Linked DNA regions of Desulfomonile tiedjei DSM 6799. The protein of the gene in region 3 interacts with the protein of the main gene of each other region in a pairwise test. Links are inferred from orthologs where the notes say so. Each region holds a gene or a part of one and is shown on either strand. Other genes may lie near its edges. The genes, in order: btsR, sfsA and DESTI_RS05470.

Region 1 (7,027 bases), 110 kb from region 3 along the record:
ACGCCCAAGATGGTTTCTTCTGAAAATGATATCCCCTTCGTCGGCTACGGAGCCATGCTGGCCGAAGGATTTGTGGCGATCATGGCGCTGGTCGCGGCATGCGTGCTTGTTCCCGCCGACTACTTTGCCATCAACGCTGCTCCGGCTGTCTATGCAAAACTTGGTATGACGCCGGTGCATTTGCCCGATCTGGGTGCGGCCGTTGGCGAGCAGCTTCAGGGACGACCCGGTGGAGCGGTTTCGCTTGCGGTTGGCATGGCATACATCTTTTCCTCTATTCCGTACATGCAGGGATTGATGGGATATTGGTATCACTTCGCAATCATGTTTGAGGCAGTGTTCATCCTTACTGCGGTGGACACGGGGACACGTGTAGGCAGGTACCTGCTCCAGGAGATGATTGGAAAAGTAATTCCTAAGTTCCAGGAAAAGAAATGGATTCCCGGGATCATCGCCACGAGTTTTCTGTTCACCTTTGCATGGGGATACCTCGTGTACACTGGGGACATTTCAACAATTTGGCCGCTATTCGGTATGAGCAACCAACTTCTCGCCACCTGCGGCTTGATCGTGGGCACCACCATGATTATTACCATGGGCCGCAAAAAGTATGCATGGATAACGGCTGCGCCGGGACTATTTATGGTACCGGTAACCATGACCGCAGGGTATCTCAACATTGTGGACAACTTCCTGCCCAAGGGTTTGTGGCTGCTCGTTACCTTGTCCGTTATTCTCATGGTGCTCATGGGGCTGGTGTTCATAGAGGCATTCAAGAAGTGGTACGATCTGCTGAGTATTGAAACTCCGTCAATAGGAGCTGAAGAGGCTGGTTTGGCGGAAGAAATCGGTCCCAAATAGTCTTGATACTTACACTGAAGGGGGGGAATTCCCGGGAGACTTTTAGTCAAGAGCCGTCTCCCGGGATCCTCTGCTTCCACCAAGAATGGCTTTTCTCATATCGAGAACGACACTTGCCAGAACAAGGGGCTCCTGATATCCTTGAAAGGCGAATATTTCAGGTGTGTTGAGAGTGGACAATTCATAAAAATATTCCTTTCCGAAAGAGCACGCGATTACGGGCATATCGTTAAGGGGCGACAGCACAATCGTAACGAGCCATCAGGTTTCGTGACCCCGGAGACAGGTTCATGATTCTCTTTTTCTCATTGCTGAAGACAATGTCCGTGTTCCTGGTAGTGGGGTACGTGTACTGCAAATCACCGTGGTTCAGGCCTCTAACAGGCGAACAGTTGACGCTCCGGGATAAGATTCATCTGTACTTCTTCTTTTCTTCGCTTTCCATCCTGGGATCGTACCTCGGGCATCCCATTCAGGATGCTCTAGCCAATACTCGAGCCATCGGTCCTGTTTTAGCCGGTTTGATAGGCGGTCCGGTGCTCGGCACTGCAGTGGGGTTTACCGGAGGACTGCACCGATTCACATTGGGCGGCTTCACGGCCTTGTCGTGCGGCTTGTCCACCACGGTCGAAGGGTGCATTGGGGGTCTGATTCATCTCTGGTTATTTCGGCGGCAACGGTCTGAAGGAATGTTCAGCCCCGCAATTGCGTTAGTCACCACAGCAGGGGCGGAAGTGGTGCAGATGATCATTATCCTTTTGGTGTCCCGCCCATTCGCCGATGCTCTGGCGCTTGTGAAAGTAATCGCTTTTCCGATGATCTTCACCAGCTCCCTGGGATGTGCGCTTTTCATGAGCATTATCCGCGACCAGAGAAATATGCACGACAAAACTGCTGCCATATTTTCAGCACACGCGCTCAAAATCGCCGAGCGTACGCTCAATATTCTTCGAAGCGGTTTTAACCGGAATACAGCCCGCGACCTGGCTCGAATTATCCAGGAAGAGACCAATGTCAGCGCAGTGGCAATTACGGATCGGGACAGTGTTCTTGCTTTTACCGGTATGGGAGCGGATCATCACCGGGTGGGAGACCCGATTTCGTCGGACTTGACCAAACGGGTCATTGCGGGGAATACCGTTATTTATGCCGATGGGATCAGAGATCAGTTTCGATGTTCGGTTTCGCCTACCTGTCCGCTCAATTCAGCGCTCGTTCTGCCACTTACTATAGACGATGAAGTAATCGGGACGATCAAGCTGTACGAGTCGGGGGATAAACGATTCCTTTTCATGAACCGTTCTTTGGGAGAAGGTATTGCTCGTCTGTTATCGAACCAGCTTCTGCTTTCGCGTTATGAAGAGCAGAAAAATCTGTTGATGATGGCTGAACTCAAGCTCCTCCATGCACAGGTCAATCCGCATTTTCTGTTCAATGCCATTAATACCATAGTCGCGATCGTTCGCACCGATGCGGACCGTGCAAGGGAATTGCTTATTCAGCTTGCGAATTTCTTCAGACAGAATCTCAAGCGCAACACCGGGCTCTCGACTCTCGAAGAAGAGCTGGCTCATGTCAATTCCTACCTGGAAATAGAAAAAGCCCGGTTCGAAGGTCGGTTCCGAGTGGAGACTGATGTGGATCCGACGCTGCTTGCTCTAAAAATACCGACATTCACGCTGCAACCTCTCATAGAAAACGCCATCAAACACGGCATCTCACACATGTTGGAACCTGGAGTCGCACGCATTCGGGCTCAACATGACAATAACGTGGCTCTCATAGAGATCGAGGACAACGCCGGAATGTTCTGCGAAAACGGGAATCACGACGGTCTAGGGATAAGAATCGTGGACCGGCGGTTGAAGTCCTTTATGGGACCGCACTGCGGAGCTATTGTGAGCTGCACTCCCCACGAGTTCACCCGCGTGTCGATACGTATTCCGCTCCAGGATAATCAGGTATGATCCGAGCCATTGTCGTGGATGATGAACTCCATGCGCGAGAGGAACTCAATGCCTTGCTCACCCAGACGCACGCATTCGAAGTGGTCGGCATGTGCGCTCACGCGGTGGAAGCGCTCCAGGCAATCAAGCGAGACCGTCCTGATGTTATGTTCCTGGATATTCGAATGCCCGGCCTATCAGGATTCGAGATGCTGAGCATGATCGATGAAGAGATCATGCCCATCGTGGTATTCGTTACTGCTTACGATGAATATGCGCTTAAGGCTTTCGATGAAAATGCAGTGGATTACCTGCTCAAACCGGTGGAAGCCGAGCGCCTGCAAAAGACGGTTCAGAAGCTGCGCAAAATGGTGCGGGAACCCGCGCGGCCGCCCTACCCTGTTGTACCTATCACCAGAATCCCCTGTGTGCTGTCACAGCGTATCAAGCTCATCGCACTGCAGGATGTGGAGTGCATACGTTCCGATATTGCCGGAGTCTACGTGATCACCGGTGCAGGTGAATTCTTCACGGAACTCACCTTAAAAATCCTGGAGGAGCGTACCGGCATGATCCGCTGCCACAAACAATTTCTCGTGAATATGGATCGTGCGGACGAAATTTTGCTACAGGAAAACCAGTCAGCGCAAATCCGCATGCAATCGGGGCGAATGGTTCCGGTGAGTCGACGCTTCTTCAAGAAACTGAAAGATACATTCGGATTCTGAGCGGTTTCCCACGGTTTTCAGTCAGCAGAGTAATGTTGCGCATGGGCGCTAACTCATACCATTTGGCGCTTATGAACCCATTTGGCCGGCACGGAGGCCGACCGCTACCGGCTCATGGCAGGGGTCCGGCGTTCCCCTGGATCTATCGACTTCATTAGTATTGCCTGTTGGTCTGATGACAGGCTGCCAAATGACCGCCGGTGATCGTCAAATCAACATGAGTATTCTGGACTTGGAGAGGATGTGGTGAACGAAGTGAACCGTATCTTTCGTGGTGTCATAATAGCAAATGTCAGAATTCTTGTCTGATTGCGAAAAGCGCTTTATCGAAAACCGGTAGGTGCCGTGCCTCCGTGCCGGCACATTTTTCAAACAAATCACCAGTTCGGCTGGCAGAGACGCCGGGCCCCCCGTTCTTATAAGGGTAGGGTGTTCAAAAGGTGATAAATTATGTCAACTGCTCTAAAATCTAGAGCTACTTCTTGACCATTGTTTTCGGTATAGATATAGAAAACCGAACCTCTCTCTGATGCAGTTGAACGGCAAAACCTCAACCATGGAGTGAGAAATGCCCATGAAAAAGAAATCCGTCGAAAAACGCATTTATCAGCTCAAGATTACGCTTCGAGGCATCAGACCCCCTATATGGAGACGGATTCAGGTCCGTAGCGACACAAGTCTCTATCTACTCCATCACATCCTTCAAACGGTTATGGGATGGGATAGAGCACATCTCCATGAATTTTTCGTCTTTGGAGATTCCTATGGGGATTCGAAATTCATGGAAGGAGAAGTGCTAGAGGAAAAAAACGTGACTTTGGGTCAGTTGATTACCGGCGAAAAAGAAAGATTCCGCTACCTGTACGATTTTGGCGACTCTTGGGAGCACGAAATTGTTGTGGAGAAAATTCTGCCGATGGAAAGCGAAATCCGGTATCCCGTCTGCATTAAGGGTAAACGTGCTTGCCCCCCGGAGGATTGCGGCGGTGCACCGGGATACGAGAACCTTTTGGAAGTTCTCAAAGATCCATCCGACCCTGAATATGAGGATGTGCTGGATTGGGTGTCGAGCGATTTTGATCCGGAGGAGTTTAACCTGGAACTAATAAATAAGATACTCGCAAGGACTTGAGATGAAAGCCTTCACCAAAAATTATAAAGGCTGAGTCCCCTCGCCAAGAATGTCGAGATAGTCCTTGTATACGTATATTCTTTCCCTGGCTTTACCTGTAATTTCTTTCACGACTCCGATTTCTCCCAGCCTCTTCAGGGCTGATGTGACGGTCGGTTGAGAGATTCCGATCTCCGCCGCGGCTCTGGGAATCTCCAACACAGGGTTTCTCTGAAGATAGGTGTGGATTCGCGCGACGTTTCCGGCTGCCTGTCCCATCTTCTCAATACGTATCCGGTCATTAACAAACAGATGTGTAATCCGCTGCGCGGTTCTTACTGCTTGCTCCGAGGTTTCTATCACTCCTTCCAGAAAGAAGGTTACCCAGGCTTCCCAATCCCCCTCGACGCGAACCCTCTGCAACAAATGGTAGTAGGTGTCTCGATTCTCTTTGAAATAGAGGCTCACGTAAAGAAGAGGTTCGGACAAAGCGCCCTCGACACAGAGGAGAAACGTTATCAAAAGTCTCCCCAGACGTCCGTTACCATCGAGAAAAGGATGAATCGTTTCAAATTGGACGTGGGTCAGTGCTGCCTTAAGAAGCAGAGGGGTCCGAACAGGCTGATCGTGAAGAAATTTCTCCAGGTCTCCCATACAACGCATCACTTCTTCCGGCGGAGGCGGAACAAACAATGCATTACTCGGACGAGTGCCCCCGATCCAATTTTGTGATCTTCTGAATTCACCGGGTGTTCGGGTGCTACCTCGTCCTTTAGAGAGGAGTATCTCATGAATTTCACGTATTAATCTCAACGAAAGAGGAAATCCGCCTCTCAGTCGTTCCAACCCGTGATTGAGAGCCGCTACGTACTGCGATACTTCTTGCACGTCATGTATAGGAACTCCGGGTGCTTTATCATATTCGTGCAGGAGGAGGTCGGATAATGAAGATTGAGTCCCTTCGATTTGAGAGGACAAGACTGCTTCTTTTCGGATATAGAAATAAAGAAAAAGGGAAGAATCCGGGAGAAGAAGCGTGAGAGCATCCAAACGTCCCACTGCTCGGTTGGCTTTCTCCAAGAGATCCAGATCAATCTCTACTGGCGGCTCCGGCGGGAGAGCAAACGGGATAAATGCTTCGAAATCTTCAGAGGCTGTGGTTTGACGAACGAGTTTTCCTTGCGGGCCACGATTCATGGCTCAATTCCGTTATTAAAGAGGTCTTTAATAAAGTCTCGTGCTATTAAAACATGGCCCCTCATTTTTTAATAGCAAAATCGACTGCCTCTGAATCTTATCTGCAAGCCATATTCAGTCGACAACCGTGTGCTCTGGAGAGCATCGCGTAGTATCCCAAAAATGAAACTCTCTCTCAGTTCATCAGTGTTCAACCTGTATCCGTGACACAGGCCTGATTCCATAAATTGGTTCACAGAAACTCGGAGACGATTTCTGCTGCGGTCGGTCCTGTCCGGGTCGGTTCGAGAGATCGTCTCAAATCCGAGAAACCGCGGGCCATTGCTGCGCAAAGGGACGGTTCGGTTCTGAATCGCCTGAGCCATGCGGCCATATTTGGCGCAGTAGCATGATCCTGGAGCAATTCAGGTACGAAGAGCGGTCTTCGGCATTCCTGACAGGGCACGTGAAATCCTGCATCGAGCATGAACTTGATCGGCCCTTTTCCTTCCTTTTCCTGCTGAATTGCCAGAACATTGGCAATGGCTACATGCAGATCCTTATCCATGAGTAAGGGTTTGAGAATCCTTGTGGCAAACCACCAGCTCAGGGAATCCAACTCGTACGCGACGATATGCGGCATTCCGGCCAGTGCTGCCTGAAGCGTCGCTGTTCCTGAAGTCACGAGACCGCAGTCGGCAGCAGCCATGAGCGTTGAAGCTTCGGTTCGGTGCACGTGAATCTGGGAGGAATACTTCGTCAGGATTCGATCTACCAACTCCGAAAGATGAGGACCGGCCAGAGGAAGCACGAAGGCGGTATCATGGAACTCCCTGGTAAATGAATCGGCTGCCTCACACATCTTGGGAAGCATACGGATAATCTCTGCCGGACGGCTTCCCGGGACCAGTGCAACCGTGTACTTATCAGGATCGAGGTTCAACCCGGAACGGACGACAGCTCTGCCCAGATTTTCGGGAATATCGTTCACCATGGTATGCCCGACAAAGTAGGCCTGTAAACCTGCCCTGCGGTAGAGCTTCTCTTCAAAAGGAAACAGCGTCATCATGCGGTTCACGCGGTTCGCCAGTTTGCGTGTCCTGCCTTTACGCCATGCCCACACCTGGGGGCTGATGTAATAACACACAGGAATCCCTGCTCTTTTTGCAAACAGACAGAGCCGGATATTCACATCGGGATAGTCT
Region 2 (7,001 bases), 2.9 Mb from region 3 along the record:
ATGCAACATCACGAACCGGACGATTTCGTCATAGCCACCGGAGAAAATCATTCAGTGAGGGAATTTGTGGAACGGGCTTTCAAAGAAGTCGGTATCATCATCGAATGGAGAGGAGAAGGCCTCAACGAACAAGGAATCGACTCCGAAACAGGCAAGCCCCTTGTCCTCGTGGATTCACGGTACTTCAGACCTACGGAAGTGCATGAGCTCCTGGGAGATGCAACAAAAGCAGCCAAATTGCTCGGTTGGAAACCGCAGATGTCGTTCAAAGAGCTTGTCCGACGGATGGTTATTGCAGATCTCAGGGAAGCCGAAAAAGAGCGTTTGTGCCAAGTGAACGGTTACAATTAGGCAAGTGCTTTATCACTGTCGAACAAATAAAAATTGAACACAAATGTCTGCATTCAGTTACTGAGGGGTAGAGAAAATCTTCTCTCGGATCACATTCCCTCCAACTTTCAAAATCCCCCCAGCCCCCCTTTACTAAGGGGGGAATTGCAGGTTGCTTCTATTCTTCACCTCCCCTTTTATAAAGGGGGGCTGGGGGGATTTTCCCTAGGAACAACTAAATGGATACAACACAATCTCTGTTGACAAAGAATCGCGTGCGTGTATTTTAGATCGACTGGAGAAGAAATAATGATCCACATCAGCTGCCCGTTTTTCTTTTTTAGCTTTAGGAGGTATAAACGCGCGGGCTGAGTGTGACCATCAGGCGATACACGAAAAAGCGGAGTTCACACTCCGCTTTTTTTTTGGTTTCGAGAATAGACACACGGGAAGGGAGAATACAGATGACAGGACCTCTCGACGGAGTACGCGTGATCGAGATTTCCATGTTTCAACAAGGTCCGGTCGCGGGCATGCGCCTGGGCGATCTTGGAGCCGACGTGATCAAGATCGAGCCCAAAACGGGAGATCCGGGCAGGCAATTCATGCGAATCATCGGCGCAATGGTGGGTCTCGAAGGCCGCAATTATTATTTCGAACACGGCAATAGAAATAAACGGGGCATGGTTTTGGACATGAGGAAACCTCAGGGAATGGAAGTATTCCTCAAGCTCGTCGACTCAGCGGACGTGTTCCTCAACAACATGAGCATACCCGCACCCGAAAGAATGGGCATAGGGCCGGATGTGCTCATGGCCCGCAACCCGCGGTTGATTTATGCGCACGCGTCCGGGTGGGGTCGCAAAGGGCCGGATGCGGACGATTATTCCTTTGATTATACGGGAATAGCCCGTTCCGGACTGATGTTTGCCTGTGGAGAAAAGGGCGCTCCTCCCACACAGATTCTTCCGGGAATAGGTGATGAAGTCGGCGCACTCGCCTGTGCCTGGGGAGTCACTGCCGCACTGTATGCCAGAGAGAAAACCGGTAGAGGCCAAGTGGTGGACACTTCTCTCATGGGGAGTGTCATCGCCACTCTCGGGCTTATTATGGCCGCTCCATCCATGCTTGATATGGAATTTTCCCGAGAAGTACGAGCAGAAGCCGGAAATCCGATATACAACCACTATCGTTGTCAGGACGATCGATGGATTGCCATTGCTCACCTCCAGCCAGAACGGTATTGGCCGAAGGTTTGCCAGGCTTTGAGCCTGGAAGAGCTCACAGACGATCCCAGATTCAACTCCATAGAAGCACGGAGCAAGAATGCGGCTGCTCTGGTGGCTATTTTCGACGAGAGATTCGCTTTGAAGCCGAGACATGAATGGCTGGCACTCCTCAATCAAGCCGGGTGCATTTGCACGCCCGTGCAGACTCCCCAGGAAGTGACCTGCGATCCCCAGGCATTGGCCAACGACTATTTCGTGTACATGAACCATCCCGAGCACGGGAAAACCAAGATGGTCGGATTTCCATGGGATTTCAGCGACACCCCCGCGTCGTGCAGGCTCCCTGCTCCTGAATTCGGGCAGCACACAGACGAGATTCTTTCAGAACTCGGGTACACTGCGGTGGAGATCGATAGTTTGAGACGTAATGAAGTCATATAGCAGTAGAAGCACGTGTAAAGAAGTACGATCGGGAGGACATTCCTAAAAGGAGGTCCTCCGCAATACTGCTCTTCTGAATGCAAACGGTATCACTTAGGATGATTAACTGAAAAAGTAGGACATTGACATAATTATGTAATTCACTTAACATATTATAAAATTAACTGTATCGAGAGGGCATGCCGAATGCGTAAGCCTCAATGGAATTGTTTATTGTCGGCTGCCATATGCATTTTTTGTGTGATTCAAGCAGCCACGGGTGCAGCCCAAGTATTTTCCGATACGGAGAATCCCTGTTCTCCTATCTTCTCTTTTCCCTCTATTGAAGGAGAAACCAAAGTAACCATCATCTGGTCCAACCTTCTGAAAGGGAGAACTGACATTCTCACGAATCCGACCCGGTCATTCGATTTCATGCAAGATTGGAACATGCCCAGAGGCGCAGTGTTTGTCGACACAATGCTCAGACTGCAAGTAGGACCATTCTCAGGCAGAATGCATTACAACATGCGCAGTTACGCGGGCACGGCGGTATTCCCGGATCTGGGAACCACCGGCGACGCCCGATTCGATTACTCCGGATTGCGGTTTGGATGGGACTTTGACCCTCTCCGATGGGGCAGGTCCAGGATTGGCTTGAATATGGATTTCGACGCGTACAGCCCTTCTCTTGCGGTTGGGGGAACCGTGGGAGGTGGATTCCAGGTGACGGGACCGTCTGCAATGACACTCGGGTTTCATGCAGTATTCACCCCCGATTATGATACGTACGGACTTTCTGCCACTGCAGAAGCGAGAGCACGATGGCCTGTTACAGGCACTGAGGTAATCGATTGGGAAATAGCGGGTGGATTGAAAGCTCCGGAAACCACTCTGGGAACAATTGCATTGCGGACAGGATATCGCCGTACCTCAATTGAGTTCAAAAATGGCATTTTGTTCAATATGGTGCCGGTTCGTTCAGAAGTTGAAGTAGTTCTCGGCGGATGGTTCGGGGAACTCGTTTACTATTATTGAGTGTGAACCAAAGAGGGTGTTTTCAATGGCATATCGTGAAATCTGGCATGAAATTATCATCAAAGCTTCCCCAGGCGAGCTTTACCAAGCGTTAACCGATGTGAAAAAGCTTGCGCATTGGTGGACCATCGAGACGCGAGGAGAATCTGCCGTCGGGAAGAAATTGGAATTCTGGTTTTATGGGAAATTCTTAAAGGAGATGGTTGTAACCACTCTGAAGGTTGATGAACTCGTGCGATGGCGTGCAACTGAGCGGAGCGATCCTGATTGGGTGGACACCGAAATCGAATGGAAAATCTTCCGAGAGGGCGACAAAACGTTTCTTCACCTTCGACACTCAAGATGGCGCGAGGATGCCAAAGTGTTCCCTCAGTCCTCGATGCACTGGGTGCTTTTCCTGCTTAGCCTCAAGGAATTTGTCGAGACGGGCAAAGGCCGTCCGCATCCTTACGACATGCCGGTGGGCCTATAAAGTCCTTCTGGATAGAAAGGACTTATACTTATTCGGTTTTCTTCTCATAATCTGGGAGGCTGGAGATATCCTTCGCTCCGGACGACGCAAAGCCGTCTGATCACTCCGCTCAGGACACCCCAGCCTGAGCTATCTTATGTGCATAACTGCGAAATGGTATTATACGGTAAGGAGGAGGACAAAAATATGTCCTCCGTGTACGTGATATTTGTTCAATTGGATGTACTATAACTCATGTTGTGGCATGCCTCTTTGTTATACAGCATACTTTGAAAAGCGTTCTTCCACTTTTTTCCAGTCAATGATCTGGGGAAAGGCGTCCACATATTCGGCTCTACGATTCTGGTATTTGAGATAGTATGCATGTTCCCAGACGTCGCAGACCATAAGCGGCATAGATCCCCAGCTCGTCAGATTTTGGTGCTTTTCCGCCTGAAGAATGACTAATCGTTTGCTGAAAGGTTCCCATGCAAGAACACCCCAGCCTGACGCCTCGACATCTTTCGAGGCCTGAGCAAATTGTTTCCAGAACGTATCGTACGATCCGAAATCCCTGTCTATAGCTTCGGCCAATTTTCCGGTAGGCTTGCCACCCGCTTTTGGGCCCAATGTAGAAAAATAGATCCAATGGAGCACAACACCCGACCCGTTAAATGCGAGATCGCGCGATAGTGCTTTTATGTGCTCAAAATTTCCTTCTTTTCTGGCCTTGTCCAGTTTCTCCAGAGCGGTGTTCAGTCCCTTCACGTAGCCTGCAAAATGTTTGTCATGATGAATCTTTACCGTCTCTGCATCAATTACGGGCTCAAGAGCGTTTTCCGGATACGGCAGCGGTGGCAACGTATGAACGAACGGCTGATCTCCCGGGTGTTTTGGCTGAGCAAGAGCTTCGGATGTCAACATGTGGGAAAGAATCCCCGTGGCAGCAGCAGCACCTGCCCCCACCATTAATTCACGCCTCGTAAACTGGTCTTGCATGACCTCCCCCTGATCTTCTGTTTTCTATTCGGTGATCGTCCCACGTGAACCATCTCGCCTCACGGGCCACTGCGCCGCTCGCAAGGTGAAAGGTTCACGACAGCAAGAAAAATGCAATCGGCAAATCACCTTAAATTGAGCATAAAGGATTGTGCTTTTTATGTGAAGTGGAACGCTTTATTACTATTCACAAAACTACAGGAATACGTTTGTTTAATGCAATGTTTGCGAGCGAAATTGTTACGTCATAACAGAATACTTCTACTCCGTTTGCTATTGCCGATCTCAACTCGCGACCGTACTGCGGGTCGATATGATCCGCGGGTTTAAATTCAGTTGCATCCGAACGCTGCACGAGAAAGAAGATTACCGCTCTATCACCGGAACCGACCAGTTCCTGGAGCATCACCAGATGCTTCAGACCTCGAGCAGTAATTGCATCGGGAAAACAAGCGGTTGTTCCTTCGATTAATGTGCAGTTCTTGATTTCGATGAAGCAACGGTTATTCAGACGCTCCAGCATAAGATCCAGCCTGGAATCGCTTCCGCAAGGCACTTCGGCTCGGACTGTCTCGTACTCGCGAAATTCGGGAATGACTCCGTTCAGGACAGACTCTTTGACGAGCCTGTTCGGGACCGACGTATTCACACCTACCAAAGACGTTGGCATTTCTATCAGTTCCCAGGTGTAGCGGAGACGTCTTGCAGGATTGGAGCTTTCCGATATGTACACGGGTCGTCCGGGGTCGCAGCACGTCTTCATGCTGCCGGAATTCGGACAATGCGCTGTCACGATCTCACCGGACGAACTTAAGAGAACGTCTGCCATGAAACGCTTGTAGCGTTTTATCAGAGTCCCTTTGATCAACTTCGGCCAGGGAAGCCCGTGATGCTCAGGAGTATTCGCTGGAGAAATTGTGAAGTATTTCATAAGTGGGCGCACAAAATGAGAGTTTTGAATTGAATATGTGCCGGCACGGAGGCACGGCACCCACCAATATTCCTAATCTTCAATCGAGACTAATTTTGGCAACTGCCATAGCTCACGTAGGATGTGATGAGCGCAGCGAATCGCATCGGTCGAGAAATACCTCGACTGATGCGGTTCACCCGCGCGGATCGCGCGTTCACCGCATCCTACTCTGGAATGAAAGAAATCGGGAAACAAAGTTGTCGTTCCAAGAGAATCTCGGGAGGGAGTTTTCGCAAAAACCTATTCACATGGGGGGCTTTCTTCACAACAGGTGTCTTCTCCATTTTCAAGACGGTCCAGGGCTTCTCTCGCAGCATTTTGCGCGGCTTCTCTCTTATTCCTGCCTGTTCCCAGCCCAGCCATATGGTTTCCCAGGAATACTGCCACGGAAAAGGTCTTCTGATGTTCTTCGCCCCATTGATCTATGACTTCGTACGTGGGAGTGACGCCCATGACTGCCTGAGCCTTTTCCTGAAGAGCGCTCTTGCAGTCGTCGACACCGTCGCGTGTGGAACACCGTTTTATGAGAGGATAGAAGTGCTGCTTGATCATGTCTGAAGCTTTTGTGAATCCGCCGTCCAGAAAGACTGCAGCTATCAGCGCTTCAAGAGTGTCAGCTAGGATGGAGTCTCTATCGCGGCATCCTGACAATTCGTCACCACGGCCCATTCTGATGAACGGTGCGAGGTTCAGTCTTCTCATGAGTTGAGCCAAAGCTGCACGATTCACGAGGCTTGCCCGCTTTTTCTGAAGCTCGCCCTCTTCTGCCTTGGGGAATTCTCTGTACAGGATCTCGGCTATCACAAGCCCGAGTACCGCGTCGCCGAGAAATTCGAGACGTTCGTTGTGGCGGATACAGAATCCGCGGTTCTCATGCCAAAAGCTGCGCCTTGTGAGTGCGGCCAGGAGATGCCCGTTATTGTTGAAGGCATGCCCGAGAATCAGCTCTATTTCTTGCTGCTCTGTCGCGGAAAGTACGGTCATGTCAAATTCTTTAGAGCCGTCGCCAAATCCTGCAGGTGAGAATGCGCGGTAAGATCGTAAAACAGTGGAGTTATCGAAACAAAGCCATCGTTGAGTGCAGTTGCATCCAGAGAATCGTCCGATTCTTCGATGGGGACCTCTCCCGAGAGCCAATAATAACGGTTGCCTCTGGGATCTTCTCTTTCTTCAAAGGATTCACGCATTTTTGCGAGACGCTGTCGTGTCAGTTTATATCCTCTCAGCGCTTCAGGCGGAATAGCCGGGATATTAACGTTCAGGGCGACTCCCGGGGGAAGTCCGAACTTGAGCAGCCAGAGGGCGAGCCTTTCAACGTGAGGCACCACCCATTGAAACGGCGGATTCTTCTTCTGTGCAAGGGATACCGCCATGGCCGGTACCCCGAGAATTGCCGCTTCAGTTGCCGCAGAAACAGTCCCTGAATACAAAACGTTTATGCCTACATTGGCACCGTTGTTGATCCCCGAAATCACCAGATCCGGTACTCGCGGCAACAACGAATGTATTGCCAATTTCACCGAATCCGCGGGAGTTCCGCTTATCCCATACCCGTAGAATG
Region 3 (6,881 bases):
AGATCTCTCTACGGTAGAGAGGGACGGGAATTGATGGAACGTGCGAGCCGCATGATAAGCGAGCAGCAGACTGCTGAAGCTCAAGCGAGAACTGCGGAAGCCATCCAGCGGGGGCCAAGGGTAGGTGTTGCAGCGCCCGGCGCAGCTCCCATGGATCCACGACTCGCGCAGATTATTGTCAACAGCATGATGTGGGCTGATGACACGAACCGTACCATCTTCATCAAAGACACTGCAGAACGTCTTGCTCAGATCAAGAAGATGATTTACTCCATGGACAAACCATTGCCGCAGGTCCTTATCGAGAGCCGAGTAGTAGTGGCATCCAAAGGTTGGACACGAGGCGTGGGTATCACCTGGGGTGGTAGAAATGCCCAAAGCGGTCCCTTGACCAATAACAGGAAATCATTCTGGGGCATTGCCGGTGGCGGCGCAACAGCAGCGAGCCCTACCACAGGGGTAACGTCTCCGGCGCAGCCTGAAGGAACTCCTGCTACCTCTGCATTCGCTGTCAACCTTCCGGTCTCAGCCGGTCAAGGCGCACTGGACCTGCAGTTCGGATTCCTGTCAGGAAACTACGCGACGGACCTCAACTCTATCATTAATATCGGGGAACTTAACCGACAGGCCAAGACGATCTCCAGACCCAAAGTTCAGGTGCTGGACGGCAAAGAAGCCAAAATCACAATCGGTAGCAACATAGCCTACCCCGGACTCTTTGAAGTGACCTGGGTGAAAGCGGCTCTGGAACTCACGGTCAAACCTCTGATCTATGCAGATGGAAGAGTCCAGATGGACATAAAGATTACGGATGATGCTCCTGGAGCGGTATTGAACGGGTTCACGTCGATCGATACCCGGGCCGCCAATACGGTCATGATAGTAAAAGATGGCGATACGGCCGTAATCGGCGGAATAAATCGAACAATCTCCAGCTCCACACGAGAGGGTTGGCCTGGACTCATGAATGTGCCGGTAATCAACTACCTCTTCTCAAACAGGAACAAAGACAAGTCAGGTGACGACCTGTTGGTCTTCATAACCCCCACCATTGTGAAGCGCCCGCCGCTTGCATCCTGATTGCACCTAATGCCATCACTCCAGGCTTCTCTTCCTTCGGGGAGAGAGGCCTTTTCTTTTCTCCCATCTTACCGTCGGAGCCTTGCTCATCTTTCGTCCCGGAGGAACGCACGAAGAAAGGCTATAGCGATTGCCAAAGATTCTGACGTTTATCCCGCTTGTGAATTACAGGATATTGGTAGGGGCCGGCGTCCCTGTCGGTCCATTCTATCGATATCATTGATCATATTGAAGATGTGTCGGCACGGAGGCACGGCACCCACTAATACTCTTTTTCTGAATCAAACATTAGTTTTGACACTTACCTATATACTTTTGAGAATCATGCATGAAGGGAGGCTTCTTACAAATAGTCAGCTCTACATTTTGCTTTCATTACGAATCGTGCAATTGCGAAGCTCATTCATTCGGGCGAGCATTTGCGCCAGTGCTTGCTTTTGGGCCAAGAATCGGTTCGATCAACACTTCCAGAGATTGCACCGTAGGCAATGTTTGTTCCCACGAGTGGGTGAGCTCGTCTCCCTGGACAACGAGTTCTTCAGCGAGTTTTTTTGCCGCCGCAGCAGCACGCGCAAGTCTCAGAGATGACTCTCTGTCCCCGGAATCGCCTGAAACTGCGATCAGTACATTGGCATGCTGCAATACGGCATCCCACATTTGTTTCGTCCGTTTCCTGTGTGTCTGATCTGCGGTATTGCATGGAAGCACCTGAGTCGCGGAAATTGCTTTCACCACGGCAAGCCTGACTTCCTGCAACTTTCTGTGTATGTCACTTTCATACGATCCCGCATTACGGTAAGGGGAGGGGCTATCGGGGCTGAGGATTTCCAGGAGCTGGGTCGAACGTTTATCGTACGCTCTCCTCAATCGCCGAAAATCGTCCATAGCCTTCAAATCCCGATTGATTATGTCCTGCAGTTTGTGGAAAGCAACTGAAATCTTTGCAAAAGCACTCTTCTGATCGTCATTGCCGATTTGCTTTTCGATAGCTTTCAGGTAGGCGTTCAGGGCCTCATTGTTCTCACGGATCTGCTGGACAAGCACCAGATCCCCGGAATCCAGGTAAGCACTCAGAAGCAAAGGGATAGACTGCACACCGATCTGGAATGAATGAACAAGGTGATCCAGAGGATAAGGCTTGCCATCCGAATCCTCAGCACGCCCGTCAAGAGCAAAAAGGCTGAGTGACATGGCAGTCCCCCATGCAAAAACGACCAGGAGCGTGGAAACCACAAGACCGAATAGGAACTTTTTCATGGGATTCTCCGGCTAGAAAAAATCGGCAATCAGGGTGAGGGAGTAGTCATCAGAAACAGGCAAAACGATCGGCCCGACAACAGCTCGTTCCGAGATCGTCATCCGGACAGGGTTTCACTAACATGCACATATTTGCTTCGTATTAGACGAAGCACCTCACCCCTCAAGATAGGCTTCGCGGCAAGATTCAAGCCACGGCAGAATCAGCCAATTTTTCTCGAAATTCTTCGATGACGGAGACGAAATCGTCTTCTTCAGCTTTTGTACCGATCTTGGGAACGACCGCGCTTCCGGAAATTCCCAGTGCTGACAGACGCTTCCGTTCTTTATGCACAATCTTCTTTTTGTCCGACAAAGAATCCTTCATTTCCGACCTGAAAGCTGCTCTGAATTCCTTCAGAATCGGTGCCTTATGCGGAGCAAGCAATTCCATCACTTCCGTATACTTGAGGACCTCCTCCTTACGCCGCAAATCTTCAACGAGAAGATTCCATAAATTTCGCCGAATCAGCTTCCGATCGGACTCCGGCTCCTGGTTCAAAGCAGCAAGTGCTTCGTCGCGGATTGCGATGTCATCAAGGAGTTTGAGTTTGTAGCCTTTTGCCTTTTTTAGCATTTCTTCACGGCGAATGTCTTCGCGTTCTTCCGCAGACAGAGACATTCCCTTGGTTCTCGCCATAATGAGATCGATAGTACTTGGAATTTCGCTCAATTTTCACCTGCAGCATGTCTGGTAAGGTTTATTCGCGGATTTGACCTTCACCCAAGACGATAAATTTGGTCGTCGTCAGATCTTCAACTCCCATGGGGCCGTAGGAATGGATCTTCGTGGTGCTGATGCCGATTTCCGCTCCGAGCCCATACACATATCCGTCACTCATCCTGGTGGCTGCGTTCACGATGACCGAGGACGAATTCACTTCTTTCAAGAATTTCTGAGCCGCCTCATAATCCCTGGTTACGATGGATTCTGTGTGCAAAGACCCATATTTGGCGATGTGCGAGATAGCCGCGTCGATACTGTCCACTACTTTGACAGCAAGGATCAGATCGAGATATTCAGCGTACCAGTCATCTTCAGTGGCTACTTTCATTGAGTTCACGATAGCCCGGGCTCCATCGCATCCACGCAGCTCCACGCCTGCCGCTCCAAGGGAATCCGCTGCAACGGGAAGGAATCGTGCGGCAATGTCTTTGTGGACGAGCAGAGTTTCCAGAGCATTGCAGACTCCGGGACGTTGCGCTTTGGAATTGACCGTCAGCTTAACGGCCATTTCCAGGTCCGCTTCCTTGTCCACGTACAGATGGCAGACTCCTTTGTAATGCTTGATAACCGGAATCCTGGAATTGGCCGCCACAAAGCGGATCAGTTCCTCTCCTCCTCGCGGAATGATGAGATCGATAAGCTCCTCGAGCTTAAGCATGTGAAGGATGGCATCTCGATCGGTCGTGGGCAGAAGATTTACGACATCTTCATTGACACCGTTTTCTTTCAGAGTTTCCTTGAACAGATTCACAATGGCCTGATTCGATCGATGAGCTTCCGACCCACCCCTGAGGATCACGGCATTTCCCGCTTTGAGGCACAGGGCGCCGGCATCGGCGGTAACATTCGGCCTGGATTCGTAGATGATTCCGATAACTCCCAGGGGAATGCGCATTCTGCCGACTCGCATTCCATTGGGCCTTGTCCACATTCTCACCACTTCTCCCACCGGGTCGGGAAATGCAGCTATTTCTTCAAGGCCCGCAGCAGTCTGCTCGATCACCTTGTCGGATAACGTGAGCCGGTCGATCATTGCCGCGGAAATTCCCTTGTCCTTTGCTGCTCTTACATCTTCTGCATTCTGCTGCTGAAGCTCGCGGCGCTTCTCGCGCAATTTGGCCGCCAGTTCTCTCAGGATTTTTTCTTTAACGCTCATGGGAAGTATCGCTGCTTCTCGGGCAGCGTCATGGGTGAGCGTAGCGATACGAAGCACTTGTTCTTCTAATGACATGGTAACTCCAGGTTGGGAGAGATTTGCCGGAGTTCTCGAGATGTGCCGCAACGCAGAACTATGGAACGGCTTAGGAATCCGGTCCTCTCGTATCCGAACCGCTCAAGCAATGCCGCGGCTGGATGACATCTGAAAGAATCTAGCACCGGATGTCTTCCTGCGTCAATCCCTGAAGAAAATCACAGCCGAATCTCTCGGGTACACTGTTTTGCCGAAGAAGTGAACGTCGGTCCGAAAAGCAAGTACGTATTAGAGGAACGAGAGCGTATATTCTGCCGACATCGTCCAATGTGCGATACGCGATACTCAATAGATTCTGTTTGTCTATGCAACAACAAATTTGATCATATAGTTGAGTCCAAGATCGGTCAGCCCTATCTTCTCGTAGCCGAAAGGCGCTATTGAGATGTCGATATCCTCCGACGCCAGCCGGATGTGCTCTGGTGGTCCCCAATACCAGTGTTCCTTCTTGCACTCGACAATTGCCACACGACCATGCGGTCTTAGAACACGGCGAACCTCCGAGAACAACATATTCTTGCTTCTGGCGACATTAGGAATATGGAGGACAGTCGCTATGAGGCAGACGTCGATGCAGTCGTCCTGTATGGGAAGAGGCGCGGTGATGTCAGTCGCGATAGCCTTGATATTTCGCAGTCCCTGGGCATTAGCCTCCTTGCTCAGGTCGACAATCAGATCCGCGTCTTTGTCCAGCGCGTATACGGTTCCCGACTCCCCGACGATCTTCGAGGCATGGACGGAATACTCTCCTGTACCGCATCCTACATCAAGAAACCAATCACCTTCTTTGAGAGCGAGTTCACGAAAAACACGATCCGGATCATGCGTCCAGAAGCTGCTCGGATGGCGATGTCTAGGTTCCTGCCGTCCATGATGTCGTCGATGATCGCATCCAGGTTTCTCGCTCATGTTGTTCACGTTTTTTGCACTGCCGAAACACTGACGCGGTTCCCGGCCGGAAAGGGTTGCTGTCCGCGGCACGCTGACATCATGACTTTTGTTTCTTCCTAGCCGCCAAAATCAGGTTGATTTCTTCTTGGCTTGTGCTTCCTACCACGAAATCCGCGAATCCTGCGATGCTCAAGGCTGATTCGAGATCGACTCGCGAGATAAAATGGCTGGTCCCTAACACGAGGTACGAGATTAAGTTGACGATGGATCTGTAATTCCTGGCTGCCTCGCTCTCAGGATTCATGTGGTTGGAGACGAACCAGCCTCCTGGCTTGAGACACGTAGCGATTTTCTCAAGCACGCTTCCAAGATCATCCATAAACACATGAAGAACCTCAGAAGTTAACACCAGGTCAAAAGCCTTTTCCGGCAAATCATCTGTGCGCATGTCAGCGGCCAATACCGACAGTCTTTCCCCGTAACCCGCTTCGCGGCACAGGTCCTCGATAGCAGGTGTGACATTGGGGAGGTCCACAATTACAGCGGTCATATGCGGGTTACGATCCAGCAGCGCCATCGTGTAACGACCATGGTTGCCGCCGATATCACACATTGAACGCATGTCCATAAAGCCGGGTAGAGCAACGATGAACTCAGTTGCGTTCTGAAGCGACCCTCGCATGGCATATTGGAGCATACCTTGAAGAGAGGCGGGGGATGCAAATTTCTCGGTGAAGTGATTTCGGACTCTGCCGGGCTTGCTCAGGAGAGAAGGCATTTCACGCACAACAAAGTCGCAAGTTCCCTGGTGAAGTTCGAGTACCTGTCCCTGATAAAAAGGTGAGTTCGTCACGAGAAACTCGGACGCCAGTGCCGTATTTTGATACAGAGCTTCTCTCTTGACAATCAGACCTGTGATTTCGAGTACATTCAGGAGCGCTTCCGTGGCTGACTCTGATGTCTTCATGGAAGCTGATATTTCCTGAATGGTCCGCGGCATCTCCAATGCATCGAATAGCCTCATCCGAACTGATTCCAAGATCGCTTTGGATATGACCGATCCCATAAAGAACGCTTCTATCGATTCAAAGCTATGTTTCGGTTTCAACATTTGCATAGCATCCTCCGTTGTGGTGTTTGTTCGGGCACACGTGGGTCCCTGATAGAATGTTAGGCCTCTCAGAGGCGCCTACCGGCGAATTCTGAAAAATGTGCTATATAGCACGGGTACAACAACGAGAGTCAGTATTGTTGCGAAAGTTAAGCCTCCCATAATGGTCGCTGCCATGGGAGCGAAGAAAGGATCCCACAACAGCGGAGTCATCCCAAGTACCGTGGAGAACGCGGCCATGCTTACAGGTCGCACGCGGCTCACGGCAGCGTCGATGACAGCTCCGTAGCGACTCTTGCCCTCTGCTATTTCAAGGTTTGTCCGATCGAGCAGAACGATTGAGTTTCTTATGAGCATGCCCGACAGGCTGAGAAAGCCCAACATAGCCATGAAGCCAAAAGGTTTTGCGGTAAGGAGCATTCCAGCCGTTACACCGATCACGGCCAACGGAAGGCAGAGGAAAATGATGAGGGGGTGGCGAAATGTATTGAACAACATGATCGAGATGAGGAACATGGCAATGA

Evidence for each region.
Region 1: the proteins of DESTI_RS05470 (region 3) and btsR interact in binary tests that used the Escherichia coli proteins (3 or more experiments, as listed by UniProt). The link is inferred for Desulfomonile tiedjei DSM 6799 from one-to-one orthologs.
Region 2: the proteins of DESTI_RS05470 (region 3) and sfsA interact in binary tests that used the Escherichia coli proteins (3 or more experiments, as listed by UniProt). The link is inferred for Desulfomonile tiedjei DSM 6799 from one-to-one orthologs.

The regions. Positions count from the first base shown.
Region 1 is NC_018025.1:1,417,350-1,424,376, reverse strand. The notes cover bases 1,681-4,679. They hold btsR (two-component system response regulator BtsR), read left to right. Parts: upstream 1,681-2,824; coding sequence 2,825-3,535; downstream 3,536-4,679. Other genes in these bases: DESTI_RS05955 (plasmid pRiA4b ORF-3 family protein), read left to right, coding at 4,110-4,667; DESTI_RS05965 (sensor histidine kinase), read left to right, coding at 1,681-2,828. Outside these bases: DESTI_RS05975 (carbon starvation CstA family protein), read left to right, coding at 1-861; more of DESTI_RS05965, read left to right, coding at 1,152-1,680; DESTI_RS05950 (Fic family protein), read right to left, coding at 4,689-5,843; lpxB (lipid-A-disaccharide synthase), read right to left, coding at 6,076-7,027. UniProt on the Escherichia coli protein: Member of the two-component regulatory system BtsS/BtsR, which is part of a nutrient-sensing regulatory network composed of BtsS/BtsR, the low-affinity pyruvate signaling system YpdA/YpdB and their respective target proteins, BtsT and YhjX.
Region 2 is NC_018025.1:4,246,508-4,253,508, forward strand. The notes cover bases 3,527-6,499. They hold sfsA (DNA/RNA nuclease SfsA), read right to left. Parts: upstream 5,399-6,499; coding sequence 4,655-5,398; downstream 3,527-4,654. Other genes in these bases: DESTI_RS18030 (superoxide dismutase), read right to left, coding at 3,745-4,467; rnc (ribonuclease III), read right to left, coding at 5,681-6,424; surE (5'/3'-nucleotidase SurE), read right to left, coding at 6,421-6,499. Outside these bases: gmd (GDP-mannose 4,6-dehydratase), read left to right, coding at 1-351; DESTI_RS18015 (CaiB/BaiF CoA transferase family protein), read left to right, coding at 795-2,000; DESTI_RS18020 (hypothetical protein), read left to right, coding at 2,187-3,017; DESTI_RS18025 (SRPBCC family protein), read left to right, coding at 3,043-3,489; more of surE, read right to left, coding at 6,500-7,001. UniProt on the Escherichia coli protein: Binds to DNA non-specifically. Could be a regulatory factor involved in maltose metabolism.
Region 3 is NC_018025.1:1,309,106-1,315,986, forward strand. What follows is about bases 2,207-5,059. They hold DESTI_RS05470 (glutamate-5-semialdehyde dehydrogenase), read right to left. Parts: upstream 4,335-5,059; coding sequence 3,078-4,334; downstream 2,207-3,077. Other genes in these bases: DESTI_RS05460 (hypothetical protein), read right to left, coding at 2,207-2,337; DESTI_RS05465 (hypothetical protein), read right to left, coding at 2,525-3,049; DESTI_RS05475 (methyltransferase domain-containing protein), read right to left, coding at 4,659-5,059. In the rest of the region: DESTI_RS05455 (type IV pilus secretin family protein), read left to right, coding at 1-1,080; more of DESTI_RS05460, read right to left, coding at 1,480-2,206; more of DESTI_RS05475, read right to left, coding at 5,060-5,264; DESTI_RS05480 (class I SAM-dependent methyltransferase), read right to left, coding at 5,344-6,363; DESTI_RS05485 (efflux RND transporter permease subunit), read right to left, coding at 6,436-6,881. UniProt on the Escherichia coli protein: Catalyzes the NADPH-dependent reduction of L-glutamate 5-phosphate into L-glutamate 5-semialdehyde and phosphate. The product spontaneously undergoes cyclization to form 1-pyrroline-5-carboxylate.